DNA from 4 places in the Streptomyces sp. NPDC087263 genome. Region 2 is predicted to be linked to each of the others. Evidence: riboswitches for the same ligand, from Rfam matches in the RefSeq annotation. Region 2 holds a riboswitch; each other region holds the start of a gene.
The links. Region 2 has a riboswitch for cyclic di-AMP ahead of ACIPC1_RS29275 (transglycosylase family protein). Riboswitches for the same ligand answer to the same signal wherever they lie in the genome.
Positions count from the first base shown of each region.

Region 1 (5,221 bases), on a different contig from region 2:
CGGTGATCTCGACGCCCTGGAACGGGAGTTGAAGAAGGGCGACGTCGCCGCGCTCATCGTCGAACCCATCCAGGGCAAGGGGGTGCACGAGACACCGCCCGGATATCTGCGCGCCGCCCAGGAGTTGCTGCACAAACACAAGGCGCTGCTCATCGTCGACGAGGTGCAGACGGGCCTGGGGCGGACCGGGGACTTCTACGCCTATCAGCACGAGGAGGGTGTGGAACCGGACCTGGTGTGTGTGGCCAAGGCGTTGTCGGGCGGCTATGTGCCGGTCGGCGCCACGCTGGGCAAGGACTGGATCTTCAAGAAGGTCTACTCGTCGATCGACCGGGTCCTGGTGCACTCGGCGAGCTTCGGGTCGAACGCGCAGGCCATGGCGGCAGGCCTTGCCGTGCTCTCGGTCATGGAGAACGAGCAGATCGTGGCCAACGCCCGTGCCACGGGAGAGCAGTTGAAGTCCCGGCTTGCGGCGCTCGTGGACAAGTACGAGCTGCTGAGTGACGTACGCGGCCGGGGGCTGATGATCGGCATCGAGTTCGGGCGGCCCAAGTCGCTGAAGCTGCGCAGTCGTTGGACGATGCTGCAAGCCGCGCGCAAGGGGTTGTTCGCCCAGATGGTGGTCGTGCCGCTGCTGCAACGGCACCGCATCCTCACCCAGGTCTCCGGTGACCATCTGGAGGTGATCAAGCTGATCCCGCCGCTGGTCATCGATGAGGGGGACGTGGACCGCTTCGTGGATGCCTTCACGGCCGTGATGGACGACGCGCACGGCGGGGGCGGGCTGATGTGGGACTTCGGGAAGACCCTGGTGAAGCAGGCGGTGGCGAACCGGTGACGGAGCGGTTGCTGAGACCGCAGGGGTGCCGAACCGTTTGACTTTTGCCTCTGGGGCAAGAAGTTTGCCCCAGAGGTAAGGCTCGGGCTCAATGGAGGCATGAGCACCGCCGAGGGTATGAACCCTTCCCCGCAGGGAGCCGCCGACGAGCTGCACGTCGTCGCACCCCAGCTGCGTGGGCTGCGCCGCCGGGCCTCCCTGACCCTGGAGTCCGCGGCCCGTGCCGCCGGGCTCTCGCCCGCCCACCTCTCGCGCCTGGAGACCGGGCAGCGCCAGCCCTCGCTGCCGATGCTGCTCGCACTCGCTCGTATCTACGGTACGACCGTCTCCGAGCTGCTCGGCGAGACGGTCCCCGAGCGGGACGCCGTGGTGCGCGCCGCCGACATGGAGCCGACCGCGGCGGGCGGCTGGACCTACTGGCAGGCGGGCGGCTCGGGCCGCGGGATGCAGGCCCTGCGCGTGCACGTCCCGTACGGCTCGCAGGGCGACATCGTGCGCGTCCACCCCGGTGAGGAGTGGCTCCACGTCCTGAGGGGGCGACTGCGGCTGCGCCTCGGTGACCGCGCGCATGTGCTCGCCCCGGGGGACAGCGCGCACTTCGACTCGCTCACCCCGCACCGTATCGCCGCCGCCGACCGGGACGGCGCCGAGCTGCTCTTCGTACACACCCTGCTACAGAGCCCCACCGCCGCGCTGTGCCTCGGCCCGGCGACCGACCACCCGACCCTGGGAGAGAAGACGCCATGACCGATCCCACGGAATCCGGCCCGCGCCGCTCCATGGACGACAAGCTCCCCCGCGCACTGTGGGTACGGCTGATCATCTACGTCGCCGTCGGCCACCTCTTCGCGGCCTTCGTCTACCTGCTGTTCACGCTGGGCGCACAGAACCAGTAGGCACCCGTCGGCCGGGACCGGGAGACCTGTGCCGTGTCAGTCGAGGAGCCGCTCGCGCAGCCCGGCCCGCAGCTCCGGGGTGAGCCCAAGGCCCCGCTCCAGGTACACGTCGACGCTGCCCCAGGTCTCCTCGATCGTCTCGAAGGCCGCGGTCAGGTACTCGGCGCGGGCGTCGAACAGCGGGCTGAGCAGCTCCATGACCTCCGGGGAGTACGCCGACGCGGAGGAGCTGCTGCGGTGGACCTTGTAGCGACGGTGCAGGGCGTTCGACTCCAGGTAGTCGGCCACGATGGCCTCGCGCTCGACGCCGACGGCCAGGAGTGTCACGGCTATGGAGAGGCCGGCGCGGTCCTTGCCCGCGGCGCAGTGCATCAGCGCGGGCACACTGTCCTCGGCCATCGAGTGCAGCACTTGGGAATGCTCGGCGGTGCGCTCCTTGACGATGGCGCGGTAGGAGTTGATCATCCGGTTCGCCGCCTTGCCGTCCGCGAGGAGCGTGCGCAGCTGTTCGAGATCGCCGTCGCGGACCATCTTCCAGAACTCGGAGCCGTCGGCCGGGTCGGTCAGCGGCAGATTCACGTTGCGCACGCCCGGCAGCTCGACGTCCGGACCCTCCAGCTTCTGGTCCGAAGCGTTGCGGAAGTCGAAGATCGTGTGCAGGCCGAGGGAGGCGAGGAACGCGGCGTCGTCCTCCGTGGCATGCGCGAGATGTCCGCTGCGGAACAGCACCCCGTACTTCACCCGACGGCCGTCCACGGTGGGCAGGCCGCCCACGTCCCGGAAGTTGCGCACAGCGGTCAGCTCGGGTTCGGTCGACGGGACCTGCTGTGTCACGGGGGCTCCTCCCGGTCAGCCGTCGGCGCTGCTCGGCGTCGCCCGCCGACGGACGTTGCGCTCTCGACGATACGACATGGGTTCCTGGGGCAATGAGTTGTCCACAGGCGTTGTCTTCGCAGGTGCGGGCCGTCGCCTCCGGAACTGCCGGGTGCGCGATGGTGTGAGGATTTATTCCTGTCTGTCCGCATCTATGGAGGCTCGATGGGGGAGATCGGTGCGGACGATGATGCGGTAGTTATCCGACTGCGTCGCATCTGGCTGTTCTGTCCGGATTAGCTGTTTCATTACAACTGGCCCTGTAATAAGGCATCCTGGGTCAACGTGCGTGAGCAGCGTCATATTCGTGACGATGTGTTGCGGCGCCTCTTTGTCAACCTGCCCGGATTCTCTGGTGAATTGCCGGGCCGGAAAGGCCCTCCGTCGACGGAGGGTGACGGTAATTCCGGCGTGGATCAAGGGTGGCGCAGGCGCAGAAAATCCACATGCTTGTCGACGCGGTCTTATTTAGCTTACGTTCACCCTCAATCCGGACGGACGCCCAATCCTGCCGCCGACCGGAATCCGCACACTCACCCGTATGTGGCAGGAGCGGGGGACCCACAGGTAAGACGCCTGTTCCGGTCTCCGGAACGGCTAGGGGTATAGCCGCGCAGCAGCGCGGCCGGGCATCTCCAGCCCGCACCCGACAGCTCACCTCGCAGGCGCCGGAGAGGAATTCGTCATGCCCGCGAAGGGTAAGCACCGCCGTCCCAAGTCCCAGCGTTTCACGCGCTCGATCGCCGTGGCCGGAACGGGTGGCGCCGCGCTCGCGCTGCCGCTCATGGGAGCCACCGGGGCCCATGCCGCGACCTCGGCTTCCACGGCTTCCACTGTTTCCACGGCGTCGGAAAAGGCTGCCACGGCTGCCGAAAAGGCCGCCACTTCCGCTCCCGCCGCGGCCGAGAAGACCGCGACGAAGACCTATGCGGTAAAGGCCGGTGACTCCCTCTCGAAGATCGCCGGCGATCAGAGCGTCAGTGGCGGCTGGAAGAAGCTGTACTCGGACAACCGCAAGGCTGTCGGCGAGGACCCCGCGCTCATCCACCCGGGTCTGAAGCTGACGATCGGCAAGAAGGCCGCCGCGTCGAGTAGCGCGACCAAGTCGTCCAAGTCGACGAAGTCCTCGAAGGCGTCCGAGTCGTCCGCCAAGACGGCGGCCGAGCCCACGGCCAAGGCCGACGACACCGCGGCCTCCAGCAGCAGTTCCGGTTACGCGCTGCCGGTTGAGGGCGCGACCATCGGCACCGGCTACAAGGTCGCCGGCAGCATGTGGTCCAGCGGCTACCACACGGGCGTGGACTTCGTGGTCCCGACCGGCACCACCGTCAAGTCCGTCGCCGCGGGCACCGTCGTCTCGGCGGGCTGGGGTGGCGCGTACGGTAACCAGGTCGTCATCCAGCACGCCGACGGCCAGTACTCGCAGTACGCCCACCTCTCCTCCCTCTCCGTCTCGGCGGGCCAGACCGTGACCGAGGGGCAGCAGATCGGCCTCTCCGGGGCGACCGGCAACGTCACCGGACCGCACCTGCACTTCGAGATCCGCACGACGCCGGACTACGGCTCGGACGTGGACCCGGTTGCGTACCTGCGCTCCCACGGTGTCACCGTCGGCTGACGTCTCTCGCTCGCCGCCGAAGGCCGGACCCCACGATCCCCAGGGTCCGGCCTTCGGCGTTTCGTGCTCAGGATGTCGCGCCCTCGGGCATTCCCTTCCAGACGCGGTGGCTGTTCAACTACCCCTGGTGGGCCCTTATTCCGAGCTTGACCCAGACTTTATGCGTGGCTTATGTCACCACCCGTCAACCCCATAATACGGTCGCGTAGGTCACACTCGAAGGTGAATCATGGGTTGTTGTGGCAGACGATTCGAAGAGTGGCAACAGATCAGTGATCGGGTCGTACGTAGCGGTGGGGGACAGCTTCACCGAGGGCGTCGGCGACCCCGGGCCTGACGGGGCCTTTGTCGGTTGGGCGGACCGGTTCGCGGTACTGCTCGCGGACCGGCGCCCCGAGGGCGACTTCACCTACACCAATCTCGCCGTCCGCGGCAAACTGCTCGACCAGATCATCGAGCACCAGCTTTCGCGGGCGAAGGAGCTGGCGCCGGACCTGGTCTCCTTCTGCGCGGGCGGCAACGACATCATCCGGCCCGGCGTCGACCCCGACGAGGTCGCGGAGCGCTTCGAGCGCGCGGTCGCCGACCTCACCTCCGTCGTCGGCACCGTCCTGGTGACGACCGGGTTCGACACCCGTGGCGTGCCCGTGCTGAAACACATGCGCGGCAAGATCGCCACGTACAACGGGCACCTACGGGCCATCGCCGACAGGTACGGCTGCCCTGTCCTGGACCTGTGGTCCCTGAAGACGATTCAGGACCGCCGCGCCTGGGACGGCGACCGCCTCCACCTGTCACCCGAGGGCCACACCCGCGTCGCGCTCCGGGCCGGCCAGGTCCTCGGCCTCGAAGTGCCGGCCGACCCTGACCAGCCGTGGCCGCCGCTCCCACCGCGCGGCACGCTCGAGGTCCGGCGCGACAACATCCACTGGGCGCGCGAATACCTGGTCCCGTGGATCGGGCGGCGGTTGCGCGGCGAGTCCTCCGGGGATCATG
Region 1 covers NZ_JBIUYT010000007.1:209-5,429, reverse strand. The annotation lists gene ACIPC1_RS22730 (aspartate aminotransferase family protein) at 1-838, shown strand, start outside; gene ACIPC1_RS22725 (helix-turn-helix domain-containing protein) at 938-1,585, shown strand; gene ACIPC1_RS22720 (DUF6126 family protein) at 1,618-1,734, shown strand; gene ACIPC1_RS22715 (tyrosine-protein phosphatase) at 1,771-2,568, opposite strand; cyclic di-AMP (ydaO/yuaA leader) riboswitch at 3,124-3,288, shown strand; gene ACIPC1_RS22710 (peptidoglycan DD-metalloendopeptidase family protein) at 3,293-4,225, shown strand; gene ACIPC1_RS22705 (SGNH/GDSL hydrolase family protein) at 4,498-5,221, shown strand, end outside.
Region 1: another riboswitch for cyclic di-AMP. It lies ahead of ACIPC1_RS22710 (peptidoglycan DD-metalloendopeptidase family protein); the one in region 2 lies ahead of ACIPC1_RS29275 (transglycosylase family protein).

Region 2 (5,221 bases):
GGGTGTCCGAGAGCGCCTCCCGCTTGCGCTGGATCAGCTCGGCGAGATAGCTGCGCATCTTCTTCACGGACCGCCCGACACCGCCCCTGGGCCCACCGCCGTGCCGGATCATCATCCCCGCCCAGTCCCGGAAGTCGTCCTGGTCCTCGCGGGGGACGCCGAGTAGGTCGCAGATGGCGTAGATGGGGAGGGGGAAGGCGAACTCGTGGATGAGGTCGGCGCTTCCGGTATGCGCAAACTGATCGATGAGCTGGTCGGTCAACTCTTGGACTCTGGGCTCGAATTCGGCCACCCGGCGGGGTGTGAACGCCTTGGAGACGAGTCGGCGGAGCCGCGTGTGGTCCGGCGGGTCGATGTTGAGCAGATGGGTCATGAGGTTGGCGCTGCGCTCGCCGGGGATGCCCGTCTTGCTCTTGCCGTGGGCGTCTTCGGAATGGTGGGCGGGATTCTTCGAGAGCCGCTGGTCGGCGAGAGCCTCCTTGGCGTCCGCGTACCGGGTGATCAGCCAGGCCTCCACCCCACTGGGGAGCGTGGTTTGGTGCACGGGCGAATGCTCGCGGAGCCACGCGTAGGCAGGGTAGGGGTCGGTGGCGAACTCCCAGGTGAAGAGTTCGGGTTTGTTATGGGGGGCGTTCACGGGCTGACGGTACCGGGCGCCGTGTTGCGCGGGTGAGATCGCCGAATTGTGCAATTTCCCTTCAACTGGTGCGCCCATGCCTTGCCGCCCCGGCGTCCGTGGTCCGCAGTGTGGCCGCTGAGGGCACGTGGGCGCGGCAGTAGCCAAACCCAGTGCCGGGTCTGCGGCCGACTCGTTTCGTGACACTCCGTGGCCCTGCATACCTCACCGAATTCGGCGTACCCCGCCTCCCTGCGCCGGGGAGGCCGGACCACCCGCCTCCCGGCCTCCAACTCGCAAGGGATTCCGCCGATTTGCACCGACGCGGTGGGCTCATTATGCATGGATTGCGTACGGTTCCAGTGGAGTTCACGGCTCCGCTCCAGTTGTCCGCCGAGCGGGCCTGAGGCGGTTCGGGGGTTGCGGAAAGCTGACGATCTATCAACATTGTGATCTTCACGTGATCTACGCTGCATCGACTTGTGACAAGCGTTCGCGTGCGGATACGTTCGACGAACAGCGCGGATCATGCGTCGCAGACGTCGGCTGGCGTCGCCGTATGTCGCTGTAGTCACCTGCTGTCACATGAAAGGGCTTCCGCATGCTCTCCGGGAACGGCCGCCATCGTCGCCCCCGTCAGGCCCCGGCTCTCCTTGTTGCGGCAGGAGTGACCGGATCGGCGATCGCGATCCCGTTGCTCGGTGCCGCGAGTGCGAGCGCGGCCGACACCACTACTTGGGACCGCGTCGCGGAGTGCGAGACGGGTGCCGCCTGGAGCGACAACGCCGGTGACGGGTACTACGGCGGGCTGCATGTGACCCAGTGGGACTGGGAGAACTACGGCGGCCTCGAGTACGCCCCGAGCGCCGACCAGGCCAGCCGCTCGCAGCAGATAGCCGTCGCCGAGAAGATCCTCGACGGCCGGGGGCTTGTCGCCTGGCCCACCTGCGGACCCCTCTCCGGGCTCAGCAAGGACTCCGCCTCGGTGGAGGTCGACACGGGCGTGGCGGCCGACTCGCCGTCGGCCACGCCCGGTTCCGCGGACCCGTCCGCATCGGCCAGTCCCTCCCCGTCCGCCTCCCCGTCCGCCTCCCCGTCCGCCTCGCCCTCCGCGGACGCAACCGAGGACACCGGAAGCTCCACCAACTCCGGCGCTCCGGAGGCGAGCGCGAGCGCGAGCGCCGACCCAAGCGCCACGAACAGTGATGAATCGGACAAGTCCGCCCAGGCCGACGATTCTTCGAGTGCGCCCGAGGACGAGGCGACCGCCGGGCGTCACCGTGGTGACACCGCCACCGAGGGTGCGACCGACGGCGGTACGGACGACGCCGCCTCTGGGCGGCACGCCTCACGTGACTCCGACACGGCCCGCACCGTCGTCGACGGCTCCTATGTCGTCCAGGCCGGCGACAGCCTCTCGGTCATCGCCGACGCCCTTGGCCTCGACGGCGGATGGACCCAGCTGTACGACGAGAACAAGGAGACGGTCGGCGCCGACGCGGACCTCATCCTCCCCGGTCAGAGCCTGGCAGTTGGTGCTGAATAGGGTGAAAAGCAGCGGGAGTTCGCGTCATGGTTCGCCATGGAATGTCCAGTTTGGTGAGAATGAGAGATGGATCTCAGACCCCCTGATCGTCTTTGATATTCCGCCGATCGCCTGCCTACGGTCGTGACCGCTCGCCACAGTGAGCCCCGACGGTCGCAACGCCGAATCCTGCCAGCGGCCGTACGGGAACAGTCGTCGCGTCAAGCGCCGTAGGCAGGAGCGGGGGACCCAAGGTAAGCGCCGCGCCCGGTAGTTGACCGGGAGTGGCTTGGGGTGAAGCCGTGCACCGAAGGGTGCGCGACCGGGCACTCACCCGCCCGAACCCGACAGCTCACCTCGTAGGCGTCGGTGAGGGGATCACTTCATGCTGCGTTCGTGCAAGGGCAAGCACCGTCGCCCGTCCAAGGTCACCCGTATCGCCACGCTCGCCGGAGTGACCGGCGTCGCCGTCGCCGCTCCGCTGATGGCGGCCGGCACCGCCTCCGCCGCCACCACCTCCGAGTGGGACACCGTCGCCCAGTGCGAGTCCGGTGGCAACTGGTCCATCAACACCGGCAACGGCTACTACGGCGGCCTGCAGTTCTCCTCCTCCACCTGGTCCGCGTACGGCGGCAGCTCGTACGCCTCCTCCGCCGACCAGGCCTCCAAGTCCCAGCAGATATCCGTCGCCGAGAAGGTTCTCGCCGCTCAGGGCAAGGGCGCCTGGCCGACCTGCGGCACGGGCCTGTCGAACGCCGCGAACGACGCCGGCAGCACCACCCCTTCGCAGCCGAGCACGCCGAGCACGCCGAGCACGCCGAGTGCACCGAGCTCGGGGACCGACGAGCAGCGTGCCTCGCGCTCCTCGGAGCGGGAGACCGCCAAGAAGGAGACCGTCGAGACCCCGACCGGTAAGACGGTCAAGAAGGGTGACGGCGAGTACAAGGTGAAGAAGGACGACACCCTCAGCGAGATCGCCGAGGCGAAGAACGTCAAGGGCGGCTGGCAGAAGCTGTTCGAGCTGAACAAGGACATCATCGACGACGCGGACTTCATCTACCCGGGTCAGCAGCTGCACCTCAGCTGACGGCCGGGGTCGTCGGCCGACGGCGGTCGGCCGGCGACTGACAGGTAGCTCGCAGTTGAACCACAGCCCGCTCCCATACGTGGTCTCCATACTGAAGGCCTCGTGTGGGTCACCCCCGTCCCCCACGGGCTCCCCGCTCCGGTGCGTGTTCCCCCGTACGCACCGGGGCGGGGCTTTTCATTTCCGGCACCGGTCCCGCCATCGTCACCCTCTTCCCCGCCTTTTTGTTCCGTTCGGGAACAATATGTGCTCTCAGTTCTGCACAAGAGGGGGTAGACCGGCTGGCCGATCCCTCGGAGCCGGTTAGGCTCATCTACGCGGGGCTGCCACAGTCCCGCGTACCCGCGTCACATTCTGAAGGAGATGCTCGTGCCGTCCATCGACGTCGTCGTAGCCCGGGAAATCCTCGACTCGCGAGGGAACCCCACCGTCGAGGTCGAGGTCGGCCTCGATGACGGCAGCACCGGTCGTGCCGCCGTCCCGTCCGGCGCCTCCACCGGAGCCTTCGAGGCCATCGAGCTGCGTGACGGTGACCCCAACCGTTACGGCGGCAAGGGTGTCGAGAAGGCCGTCCTCGCCGTCATCGAGCAGATCGGCCCGGAGCTCGTCGGTTACGACGCCACCGAGCAGCGCCTGATCGACCAGGCGATGTTCGACCTGGACGCCACCGACAACAAGGGCTCGCTCGGCGCCAACGCCATTCTCGGCGTCTCCCTCGCCGTCGCGCACGCCGCCTCCGAGGCCAGCGACCTGCCCCTCTTCCGCTACCTGGGCGGCCCGAACGCGCACCTGCTGCCCGTTCCGATGATGAACATCCTGAACGGTGGGTCGCACGCCGACTCGAACGTGGACATCCAGGAGTTCATGATCGCCCCGATCGGCGCGGAGTCCTTCTCCGAGGCGCTGCGCTGGGGCGCCGAGGTCTACCACACCCTCAAGAAGGTGCTGAAGACCAAGGGCCTGTCCACCGGCCTCGGCGACGAGGGCGGCTTCGCCCCGAACCTGGAGTCCAACCGCGCCGCGCTCGACCTCATCATCGAGGCCATCAAGCAGGCCGGTTACATCCCCGGCGAGCAGATCGGGCTCGCGCTCGACGTCGCCGCGTCCGAGTTCTACAAGGACGGCAAGTACGAGTTCGAGGGCAAGTCCCGCTCGGCCGCCGAGATGACCGAGTACTACGAGGAGCTCGTCGCCGCGTACCCGCTGGTCTCCATCGAGGACCCGCTGTACGAGGACGACTGGGCCGGCTGGAAGGTCATCACCGACAAGCTGGGCGACAAGGTCCAGATCGTCGGCGACGACCTCTTCGTCACCAACCCGGAGCGGCTGGCCCGCGGCATCGAGGAGGGCTCCGCGAACGCCCTGCTCGTCAAGGTCAACCAGATCGGCTCGCTGACCGAGACCCTGGACGCCGTCGAGATGGCGCAGCGCAACGGCTTCAAGTGCATGATGTCCCACCGCTCCGGCGAGACCGAGGACACCACCATCGCCGACCTCGCCGTCGCGGTGAACTGCGGTCAGATCAAGACCGGCGCCCCGGCCCGCTCGGACCGCGTCGCCAAGTACAACCAGCTGCTGCGCATCGAGGAGATCCTCGACGACGCCGCGGTGTACGCCGGCCGCAGCGCGTTCCCCCGCTTCAAGGGCTGAGCCGGGCCTCGTAGGAAGCGTCGTACGTACGTCCCCGTACTCGGTCCCGTACCGTGTGCGGGGACGTACGCACGTGCTGGCAGGGACGTATCGGGGAGGCGGGACTCATGGCCGTGAAGGACCGGGACCGGTTCTCCACCGCGACCAGGCTGAAGCTGCTCGGCGAGCAGACGGCGGCCCGGGTCTACCGCTCCCAGACCAAGCGGCAGGCCCGCCGCTCGCGGCTCACCGGGCGGGCGGCGCTCCTCGCCCTTGTCCTGTGCTCGCTGGTGGTGGCCCTCGCGTACCCCATAAGGCAGTACGTGTCCCAGCGCGCCGAGGTCTCCGACCTGGTGCGGGAGCG
Region 2 covers NZ_JBIUYT010000009.1:393,200-398,420, forward strand. The annotation lists gene ACIPC1_RS29265 (cytochrome P450) at 1-637, opposite strand, end outside; gene ACIPC1_RS29270 (transglycosylase family protein) at 1,218-2,162, shown strand; cyclic di-AMP (ydaO/yuaA leader) riboswitch at 2,358-2,522, shown strand; gene ACIPC1_RS29275 (transglycosylase family protein) at 2,527-3,228, shown strand; gene eno (phosphopyruvate hydratase) at 3,592-4,878, shown strand; gene ACIPC1_RS29285 (septum formation initiator family protein) at 4,986-5,221, shown strand, end outside.

Region 3 (5,221 bases), on a different contig from region 2:
AGTGACGTGGCGTCGGCCATCCGGCACTCGGTGTAACGCATCGCGGCCGGCGGGTCGTCGTTGCCGAGCGAACCGAAGTTGCCGTGGCCGTCGACCAGCGGCAGGCGCATCGAGAAGGGCTGGGCCAGGCGCACCAACGCGTCGTAGATCGACGCGTCGCCGTGCGGGTGGAGCTTACCCATGACTTCGCCGACGACGCGGGCGCACTTCACATAGCCACGGTCGGGGCGCAGGCCCATCTCGTTCATCTGGTAGACGATGCGACGGTGCACCGGCTTGAGGCCGTCGCGGGCGTCCGGCAGGGCTCGGGAGTAGATGACCGAGTACGCGTACTCGAGGAAGGAGCCCTGCATCTCGTCGACGACGTCGATGTCGAGGATGCGCTCCTCGAAGTCGGCGTTGTCATCGGGTCGCGGGGTCTTCGTGCTGCGGCGGGCCATCGCTGCTGCGGCTCCTTCACAGTCTCTGCCGGGGCATGAGCGGGTTCTGACGCGCACCATTGTGGACCGCGCCACTGACAACGCGGACCACGACCCGTCTGTTGAGGGTCTTTGCGGGCCGATCAGAGGGGCTTTCGCCGTATCCGAGCCGGGCTCCGGGCGTACGGGAGCGGTACGCGTCCGCTCCTCTCCCCGTACGAGATCCGTACGCCGATTCTCGCTCTCGGCGTACGAGGTGCGGGAACTTCGCCAGCTGTCCGCACGCTTGCATACAGTGGCAGGACCGACAGGAAATCCGTAGTTTTCCGCGATCGAAGGGACGTACATGCCCATGGGTCACACGGCCACAGCTGAGGCAGGCTCCGGCGGGCTGACAGCGACCGAGCACCGCCTGGCCAACGGCCTGCGCGTGGTGCTCTCCGAGGACCACCTGACCCCGGTCGCCGCGGTGTGCCTCTGGTACGACGTCGGCTCGCGCCACGAGGTCAAGGGGCGTACCGGCCTCGCCCACCTCTTCGAGCACCTGATGTTCCAGGGCTCGGGCCAGGTGAAGGGCAACGGCCACTTCGAGCTGGTCCAGGGAGCCGGTGGTTCGCTGAACGGCACCACCAGCTTCGAGCGCACCAACTACTTCGAGACCATGCCCACGCACCAGCTGGAGCTCGCCCTCTGGCTGGAGGCCGACCGCATGGGCTCGCTGCTCGCCGCGCTCGACGAGGAGTCCATGGAGAACCAGCGGGACGTCGTCAAGAACGAGCGGCGCCAGCGCTACGACAACGTCCCCTACGGGACCGCGTTCGAGAAGCTGACCGCGCTCGCGTACCCCGAGGGCCACCCGTACCACCACACGCCGATCGGGTCGATGGCCGACCTGGACGCGGCCACCCTGGAGGACGCCCGCGCGTTCTTCCGCACCTACTACGCGCCCAACAACGCGGTGCTGTCGGTCGTCGGGGACATCGACCCCGAGCAGACCCTCGCCTGGGTCGAGAGGTACTTCGGCTCGATCGCCGGGCACGACGGCAAGCCCGCGCCGCGTGACGGCGCCCTGCCGGACACCATGGGCGAGGAACTGCGCGAGGTCCTTGAAGAAGAGGTCCCCTCACGCGCGTTGATGGCCGCCTACCGGCTCCCGGAGGACGGCACGCGCGCGAGTGACGCGGCCGACCTGGCGCTCACCGTCCTCGGCGGCGGCGAGTCGTCCCGGCTCTACAACCGGCTGGTACGCCGCGACCGCACCGCGGTGGCGGCCGGGTTCGGCCTGCTGCGGCTCGCCGGAGCGCCCTCCCTGGGGTGGCTCGACGTGAAGACCTCCGGTGACTTCGAGATCCCCGTCATCGAGGCCGCCGTGGACGAGGAGCTCGCCCGGTTCGCCGAGGAGGGCCCCACCGCCGAGGAGATGGAGCGCGCCCAGGCCCAGTTGGAGCGCGAGTGGCTGGACCGGCTCGGCACGGTCGCGGGCCGCGCCGACGAACTGTGCCGGTACGCCGTCCTGTTCGGCGACCCGCAGCTCGCCCTGACCGCCGTACAGCGCGTCCTGGACATCACCGCCGAGGAGGTCCAGGAGGTCGCCAAGTCCCGCCTGCGCCCCGACAACCGCGCGGTGCTGGTCTACGAACCGATCGCCGCTGAAGACGCCGAAGACGCTGAAGACACCGACGAGGAGGCGGCGAAGTGACCGAGCTCGCCACCATGGAGTTCCACCCCCAGCCGCAGGCCGGCGAGGCCAGGCCGTGGGCCTTTCCCGCACCGGACAGGGGCACCCTGGGCAACGGCCTGACCGTGCTGCGCTGCCACCGCCCCGGCCAGCAGGTCGTCGCCGTGGAGGTGCTGCTCGCCGCGCCGCTGGATGCCGAGCCCGCGGGCCTCGACGGTATCGCCACGATCATGGCGCGGGCCTTCTCCGAAGGCACCGACAAGCTCTCCGCCGAGGAGTTCGCCGCAGAGCTGGAGCGCTGCGGCGCCACGCTCGACGCGTATGCCGACCACCCCGGCGTACGTCTGTCGCTCGAAGTCCCCGTATCGCGCCTCTCCAAGGCCCTCGATCTGCTCGCCGACGCCCTGAGGGCACCGGCGTTCGCGGACAGCGAGGTCGAGCGGCTGGTGCGAAATCGACTGGACGAGATCCCGCACGAGACCGCCAACCCGGGCCGCCGCGCCGCGAAGGAGCTCTCCAAGGAGCTGTTCCCGGCCACATCGCGCATGTCGCGCCCGCGCCAGGGCACCGAGGGGACGGTCACGGCGATCGACTCGGCGGGCGTACGCGCCTTCTACGAGAAGCATGTCCGCCCCGCCACGGCCACCGCGGTGATCGTCGGCGACCTCACCGGAGTCGACCTCGACGCGCTGCTCGCCGACACGCTCGGCGCCTGGACCGGCTCGTCCGCCGAGCCGCTCCCCGTGCCGCCGGTGACCGCCGACGACACCGGCCGGGTCGTCATCGTGGACCGCCCCGGCGCCGTCCAGACCCAGCTGCTCATCGGCCGTGTCGGCGCCGACCGGCACGAGCGTGTGTGGCCCGCCCAGGTCCTCGGCACGTACTGCCTCGGCGGCACCCTCACCTCGCGCCTGGACCGCGTCCTGCGCGAGGAAAAGGGTTACACCTACGGTGTGCGGGCGTTCGGCCAGGTGCTGCGCTCGGCCCCGGACGGTACGGGCATCGCGATGCTCGCCATCAGCGGCTCCGTGGACACCCCGAACACCGGCCCGGCGCTCGAGGACCTCTGGAAGGTGCTGCGGACCCTTGCCGCGGAGGGCCTGACAGACGCCGAGCGTGATGTCGCCGTACAGAACCTGGTGGGCGTGGCGCCCCTCAAGTTCGAGACGGCGGCGGCCGTCGCGGGCACGCTGGCCGACCAGGTCGAGCAGCACCTGCCGGACGACTACCAGGCGACGCTGTACCGGCAGCTCGCCGCCACCGGCACGGTGGAGGCCACCGCGGCCGCCGTGAGCGCCTTCCCCGTGGACCGGCTGGTGACCGTCCTGGTGGGCGACGCCGCGCAGATCGAGGAGCCCGTCAAGGCCCTCGGAATCGGTGAAGTGACCGTCGTTCCGGCGGAGTAGGACAGCAGCTCCCCTGGGGGCCCAGGAGACCACAGAGTCTCCTGGGCCCCCATTTGTCCGTATTGATAGGGAGGTTGCCTGTCTGCCCTGTGGCATGCGCTACAAAAGGCGTGATCCGTTTGTCGATTGAAAGATGTCCCGTTTAGCGTCGGTCCGGCTGTTCGTCAGGCAGTGCGCCGCGCCCGCGGCACCGGACAGTCATCGCCGAGTCCCCGTACGGCGCGAGCCAGGGGAGCCGGGGACCCATACGTAGTCCCTGGGGTGAATCGGACGCCCTCTTCGGAGGTGGTCCGTAGGAGACCTTCCTGCTCCGAACCCGTCAGCTAACCCGGTAGGCGAGAAGGAAGGAAAGGATCAGCCCCTACATGGCGTTCACCTGTGGCACAGGCAGGCACCGTCGCCCGAGCCGCGTGAAGCGCACGACCACGAACGCCCTCGGCGTCGCGGCGCTCACCACGACCGGTGTCCTCGGCACCCTGGCCGCCCCGGCGCTCGCCGCGGACAACTCCGTCGAGCAGACCGGTCTGACCCAGGCCGTCGAGATCGGTCACTCGATCGCCGACCAGATCGACGCGCAGGCCGCCGCCCAGCAGCAGGCCGCCGACGAGGCCGCCGCGCAGAAGAAGGCCGATGCGGCCGCCGAGAAGAAGGCCGAGGAGGAGCGCGAGGCCAAGGAACGCGCCGCCCGCGCGGCCGAGCGCAAGCGCCTCAACACCTTCGTCGCGCCGATCACCGGCTCGTACATCTCCACCGGCTACAAGACCGGCGGCAGCCTCTGGTCGTCCGGCAGTCACACCGGCGTCGACTTCCACGCCGCGTCCGGGACCTCGGTCCACGCGGTCGGCTCCGGCACGGTCGTCACGGCCGGCTGGGGCGGCGCGTACGGCAACCAGATCGTCCTCAGGATGAACGACGGTACCTACACGATGTACGGCCACCTGTCGTCCATCGGTGTCTCCGTGGGCCAGACGGTCACCCCGGGTCAGCAAATAGGCCTCTCCGGGGCCACCGGCAACACCACCGGGCCGCACCTCCACTTCGAGGCCCGCACGACCGCCGAGTACGGCTCGGACATCGACCCCGTCGCATACCTCCGTTCGCACGGCGTGAACGTTTGACACGGACGCGGCGTGTGAACGTCCGATCACTCGCATAGGTACTTCACAAGGTCCCGGCCCGAACGAGCCGGGACCTTGTCGTTTCGAACCGTTTCGAACGACTACCTGTCCAAAAAATATCCATGGATTTCGGTCCGCCATCGGAAATTCCGAGTCTCTGCAATAGAGTCACTGAACAAGCGCCAATCGACGGCGTTTCACGGGGATTAAAGCGGAGGTCCGGTATGCGTGTTCCTGCGCACTCGGTATGCACAGCGATCCGCGACGACATCGTCGCGGGTGTCTACGAGCGTGGCAGCCGGCTCACCGAGGAACTGCTGGCGCGCCGCTACGGCGTCTCGCGCGTCCCCGTACGCGAGGCACTGCGCACCCTGGAGGCCGAGGGCTTCGTGGTCACCCGGCGGCACGCGGGCGCGTGCGTCGCGGAGCCGACCGAGCAGGAGGCCGCCGACCTGCTGGAGATGCGCATGCTCCTGGAGCCGCTGGGCGCCGCACGGGCCGCGCAGCGTCGCACCGAGGCGCACCTCAAGGTGCTCCGAGGCCTGGTCAGGCTGGGTCAGGAGCGGGCGCGGAGGGGCAACAGCGAGGATCTGCGCTCGC
Region 3 covers NZ_JBIUYT010000006.1:433,784-439,004, reverse strand. The annotation lists gene ACIPC1_RS22175 (DNA topoisomerase (ATP-hydrolyzing) subunit A) at 1-440, opposite strand, end outside; gene ACIPC1_RS22170 (M16 family metallopeptidase) at 766-2,118, shown strand; gene ACIPC1_RS22165 (M16 family metallopeptidase) at 2,115-3,503, shown strand; cyclic di-AMP (ydaO/yuaA leader) riboswitch at 3,696-3,856, shown strand; gene ACIPC1_RS22160 (M23 family metallopeptidase) at 3,869-4,621, shown strand; gene ACIPC1_RS22155 (GntR family transcriptional regulator) at 4,846-5,221, shown strand, end outside.
Region 3: another riboswitch for cyclic di-AMP. It lies ahead of ACIPC1_RS22160 (M23 family metallopeptidase); the one in region 2 lies ahead of ACIPC1_RS29275 (transglycosylase family protein).

Region 4 (5,221 bases), on a different contig from region 2:
AGGCCGGGCTGATCGTCGACGACGCGCACGGACTCGGCGTGCTCGGCGACGGCGGCCGGGGCGCTCCGCAGGCGGCGGGCCTCGCGGGCGCCCCGGACGTCGTCGTGACGGTCACGCTGTCCAAGTCGCTGGGCAGCCAGGGCGGCGCCGTCCTTGGCCCCGCACCGGTGATCGACCACCTGGTCAACGCGGCGCGCACCTTCATCTTCGACACCGGTCTCGCGCCCGCGGCGGCGGGCGCGGCCCTCGCGGCGCTGCGACTGCTGCGCCGCGAGCCGGAGCGTGCGGCACGGGCCCGCGCGGTCGCGACGGCGCTCCACAGCGGCCTGACGGCCGAAGGCCTGGAAGCGGTACGACCGGACGCCGCCGTCGTCTCCGTGCGTGCGCCGTCCCCCGAACGGGCCGTGCGGTGGGCCGCCGACTGCCGCGAGGCGGGACTCGCTGTCGGCTGCTTCCGCCCACCGTCCGTGCCCGACGGCATCTCCCGGCTGAGGCTGACCGCACGCGCGGACCTCACCGACGTACAGATCGAGCACGCGGTACGGGTGATCGGCGCAACCCGATGATGCTCGGTCCGGCGCGATGACGCTCGGTCCGCTCCGATGACGGCCAGCTCGGTCCGATGACGATCAGCTCAGTCCGGCGATGAATCCCTCCCAGGTGGCAGGGGTGAACAGCAGGGCGGGACCTGCCGTGTTCTTGGAATCACGGACGGCCACGAGTCCTGACCAGGGTCCTGGTCCCGGCCGGGCCGTCTCGACGCAGTTGTTCATTCCTGTACTACGGCTGCTGCGCAGCCAGCGCACGTCGTGCAGAGAAGTACTGGAAGGTACGTACCGAGGCAGTGCAGACATGGTGCCTCCTTACGCGCCGTCACCTATCACGGCGATGTAATCCAATGAGTCCTCGGGCGAAAGGGCTTGGATCTGAAGGGCGTTGAAGGCCTCGCTGTAGGCCTCTAGGTCTTCTTTCCGTTCGAGATAGAGGCTACTCGTCAAGTGGTCTAGAACAACTACATCCAGATCAGATGTGTTCGGAAAGGAGAAGATAACGAAAGGTCCTGTGACTCCGATGTGAGCCCCGGCGCCGAACGGCAGAACTTGAAGCCGCACTTGGGGCAGGGTGGCGGCCTCCCGCAGCCGGTGCAGCTGGCGTGCCATTACCTCCGGGCCGCCGACATCCCGGCGCAGCACCGCCTCGTCCAGAACAGCGCTCAGTTCCAGCGGCGGATTCGAACGCAGCACGTCCTGCCGGGCCAGACGCACCTCGACCAGCGTGTCGAGCTTGCCGTCCTCAAGTCCCCCTACGGCGGCCTGCGTCACCGCACGGGCGTACTCGGGTGTCTGCAGCAACCCCGGCACCACGGACGTCTCCAGCGTGCGCATTTCGCTGGCCTGGGACTCCAGACTGATGAAGTCGCGGTACGTCGGGGGCAGGACACCCCGGTAGGCGTGCCACCAGTGGTGCCGTCCGGCGCCCTCAGCGCCCGCCAGTACGACCAGGAGATCCCGTAACTCGGGTTCTTCGACGGCGTACGCGTCCAGGAGCCGTTCCACGTCGGGGGGTTTGACGCCGCTGGTGCCGGTCTCGATCCGGCTCACCTTCGACTGGTGCCAGCCCAGGAGGCGGGCCGCCTCGCCGCTGGTGAGACCCGCGCCGACGCGCAGGGAGCGCAGCTCGGCACCGAGCTTGCGGCGGCGTACTGCGGGACCGTTCTGCATGGCCGTACTCCTTACTCCTTCCGGGCCGCCCAAATACGGTCCTCCGTCGCAGAGTTCACCGCTTCGAGCGACAGATATATGCATATCTCGGTGGATCGCACCCGTGACAGGCCTGGTAATGGCAGTCTGGCGCGAAGCACCAGTCCGGGACCGTACTCGAACCATCCGCTCCGTGTCGGACCCCGGTCCCGTGGGAAAGGGACGACCGCGCCATGGCAGACCACCAGGAAGCATCCGTCACTCTGCCGAGCGATCCAGCCTCGGTCTCCGCGGCCCGGAAATTCGTCGCCGAAGTGCTGGCGGAATGGGGCCTGCCGAGTGACTCCGAAGTCGCCGACACCGTACGCCTGATCGTGTCCGAACTGGCCACCAACGCCGTTCAGCACACTTTCGGGCAATCACCCACCTTCAGAGTGGACGTCCGCCTCGACCGGGACGAACACCTGCGCCTCGGCGTCACCGACAGCCACCCACGATTCCCCAAGCGACTGCCCGCCGCCGTCCAGCAGGACAACGGGCGCGGCATGGTGATCATCCGCTGGCTGACCGCGGAGTGCGGCGGCAGACTTACCGTCCGGCCCACCCGTGAAGGCGGCAAGACCATCTCCATCGAACTGCCCTGGACGGCGCCGGCCGAGCCGGTGGTGACAGCCGGGGGGCCACAGGAGTCCTGAGGGCCGTGGAGACGGGCAGTGGCACCGTGCTCACTCTGCGGGGTCCGATCCTCCTCCTCGGCCCTCTGTGGCGGACGTGACGTAGCGCCGCACCAGCCGGGGCAGGACGCCCCACAGCATCAGACAGACAGCCAGAGTCCCCGCGCCCGCGGCGATCCCCGCGCCGCGCCCCAACGTCACGTCGACGACGAGAAGCACCGATCCGGTGAACGCCAGCATCAACACATACAGACCGACGTGGGTCAGCGACGAGGCGACCCGCACGATGGCGGGTTTGGCGTTCTGCTGGAACAGCGCCCGGTGCAGGGCGGCGGGCGCCGTGAAGAGGGCGGCGGCCAGGAACGCGAGCAGCAGCGTCGTGACGTAGATGGCCCGCTGCGTCGTGTCGAGCGACGGGAAGCGCTGGGTGAAGGCCAACGTCAGCAGGAAGGCGAAGAGGATCTGCACGCCGGTCTGTGTGACCCGCAGTTCCTGGAGCAGCTCGGCGAAATTGCGGTCGGCGCGCTCCAGCGGCTTCTCGTCGCGCTCCGTGCGGGGGCGTTGTTCCACCATGGCGGGCGAGTAACCGGTTCGTCCCGTTTCAAGCCCTGTTTCACGTCCCGTGGGGGTGACGGCGTGCGCCGTCACCCCCACGGACGGGTCAGCTGACCCGCCCGTACCAGACGCTCTTCGTCCAGATCTTCTGGAGCTTCACGAACTCCCCCGACTTCGGGGAGTGCCAGATCTTTCCCTTCCCGGCGTAGATGCCGACGTGGTACACGCTCCGGCCCGAGTGGAAGAACACCAGGTCTCCGGCCTTGCGTTTCGAGGCGGAGACGTGGTGCGTCTTGTTGTACTGCGCCGCGGCCGTACGAGGCAGCTTCTTGCCCGCCTTCTTGTACGAGTAGAGCGTGAGCCCGGAGCAGTCGAAGCGGCGCGGCCCAGCGGCCCCGTACTTGTACGGGGAGCCCTTCTTGGAAGCCGCGACGTGAAGTGCCTTCGTCGCCAGGGTGGCCGCCTCGGCGTCGGATGCGACGCCCGGGACCACGAGGCTGCCGCCCACGGCGGCGATGGTGAGAGCCGAGGCCGTCCCGGCTCTCGTCCACAGCGACGGGACACGATTGAGCGCAGTCATGCGCAACCCTTCGTCAACCGCCTGTGAAGGATGACCTGTCGGATTCGGGCTGGCGAAGTAGCCCGGCCGCGTGGTGCGGCTTCACCCCAAGGACCGCCCGGATCTCTCCGGCGGCCCGTCGTGCTGGGTCCTCCACTCCTGCCGATGCACATCTGTCGACCGGTCATCCGGGCGGCGGCAGGACTCGGCGTCCGCCCGGACCGCCCCGCCGGTGCGGCGGGGGCTTGTCGTCGGAAGGGATCTTCACGCATCGATGTCGGAAAATCCGAGCGGAATCGGTGATTTGTGGGCTTACTCACCACTCACCCGTTCGGGTGGACACCCGGCCGTTCGAGCGAGTGTCCAGAGGTCCGACGACGCCCGTACCAGCAACGGAGGGCTCAAGTACGCATCGACGCTACGCGCGTTGCGCAACTTCTCCGCGCCGTTGGAAGGACCCGTGTCTACGCCAACCGGGGGTACACCATTCGGACCGTTTGAAGCCCGGTCCGGACACCTCGCGGAGGGGCGTGTACGGCGGCCCGGGGGCGTGGGCGCGTCAACGGACCGGTGTGTGTGGCGACCCCGGGGGTGGGCGCGTCAGGGGATCGGTGTGTGTGGCGACCCCTGGGGTGAGCGCGTCAATGGACCGGCGTGTGTCGCGGCCTGGGGGCGGCTGCGTCAACCGACCTGCGCGGCTGCGTCAACTCTCGACAATGGGCGGCAGGGTGACGCGGGCCGCCCGCCGCTCGCCGTCCAGGACGCGCAGCGCCTGTGCCAGGGTCGGGGCGTGCACCTCGCTCTCGCCCCGCTGATGCATCAGCGTGAGGGCGTCCCGCAGCGCCGTCGCCTTGGCCACCAGCGCCTGAGCGGCCCTCAGGCCTCGGTAGGTGTCACCGGGGCGGGCCGGGTTGATACGGCCGAGCAGGTCGACCACGTCCAGGTAACGGTCTATCAACTCGGCTTCCGCGCGCGTCAGTGCGGGCAGCGGGGGCAGTTCGGGTGGGAGCATCGGCCGCTCACCTCGCGCCGGGTGTGGGCCGAGGAGCCTTGCGGCTCGGGATGACCCCGTCGATCAGCCCGTACGCCAACGCCGCCGGCGCGTCCAGGATCTTGTCCCGTTCGATGTCCGCGGCGACCCGCTCCGGACTCTGACCTGTGTGCCGCACGAGCATCTCCTCCAGCATCCTCCGAGTACGCGTCAACTCCTCGGCCCGGATGGCCAGATCAGAAGCCTGCCCCTGGATCGGCTCGGGAAACGACGGCTGGTGGATCAGGACACGGGCACCCGGCAGGGCGAGCCGCTTTCCCGGCGTGCCGCCCGCCAGCAGCACGGCCGCTGCCGACGCCGCCTGCCCGAGGCAGATGGTCTTCACGTCACAGGCGACGAACCGCATCGTGTCGTAGATGGCGGTCATCGCGCTGAACGAGCCGCCGGGGGAGTTGATGTACAGCGAGATGTCCCGGTCCGGCTCCCGGTGCTCCAGGTGCATGAACTGCGCCATCACGTCGTTCGCCGAGGTGTCGTCGATCGGCGTCCCGAGGAACACGATCCGCTCCTCGAACAGCTTCGAGTACGGGTCCAGCGTCCGCTGGCCCGAACTCGTGCGTTCGGTGAATTCGGGCAGGGCATAACGGGCGGACGGGTTGTCCATGGCGCGTGCCTCCTCCGGGCGACCTGATCGACCCCTGATCGGCGTCTGATCGGCGTCTGATCGGCGTCTGTAAAAAAT
Region 4 covers NZ_JBIUYT010000012.1:166,437-171,657, forward strand. The annotation lists gene ACIPC1_RS33435 (8-amino-7-oxononanoate synthase) at 1-566, shown strand, start outside; gene ACIPC1_RS33440 (DUF397 domain-containing protein) at 630-854, opposite strand; gene ACIPC1_RS33445 (helix-turn-helix domain-containing protein) at 864-1,721, opposite strand; gene ACIPC1_RS33450 (ATP-binding protein) at 1,934-2,395, shown strand; gene ACIPC1_RS33455 (DUF6328 family protein) at 2,426-2,947, opposite strand; gene ACIPC1_RS33460 (C40 family peptidase) at 3,036-3,509, opposite strand; cyclic di-AMP (ydaO/yuaA leader) riboswitch at 3,513-3,677, opposite strand; gene ACIPC1_RS33465 (hypothetical protein) at 4,192-4,500, opposite strand; gene ACIPC1_RS33470 (ATP-dependent Clp protease proteolytic subunit) at 4,508-5,143, opposite strand.
Region 4: another riboswitch for cyclic di-AMP. It lies ahead of ACIPC1_RS33460 (C40 family peptidase); the one in region 2 lies ahead of ACIPC1_RS29275 (transglycosylase family protein).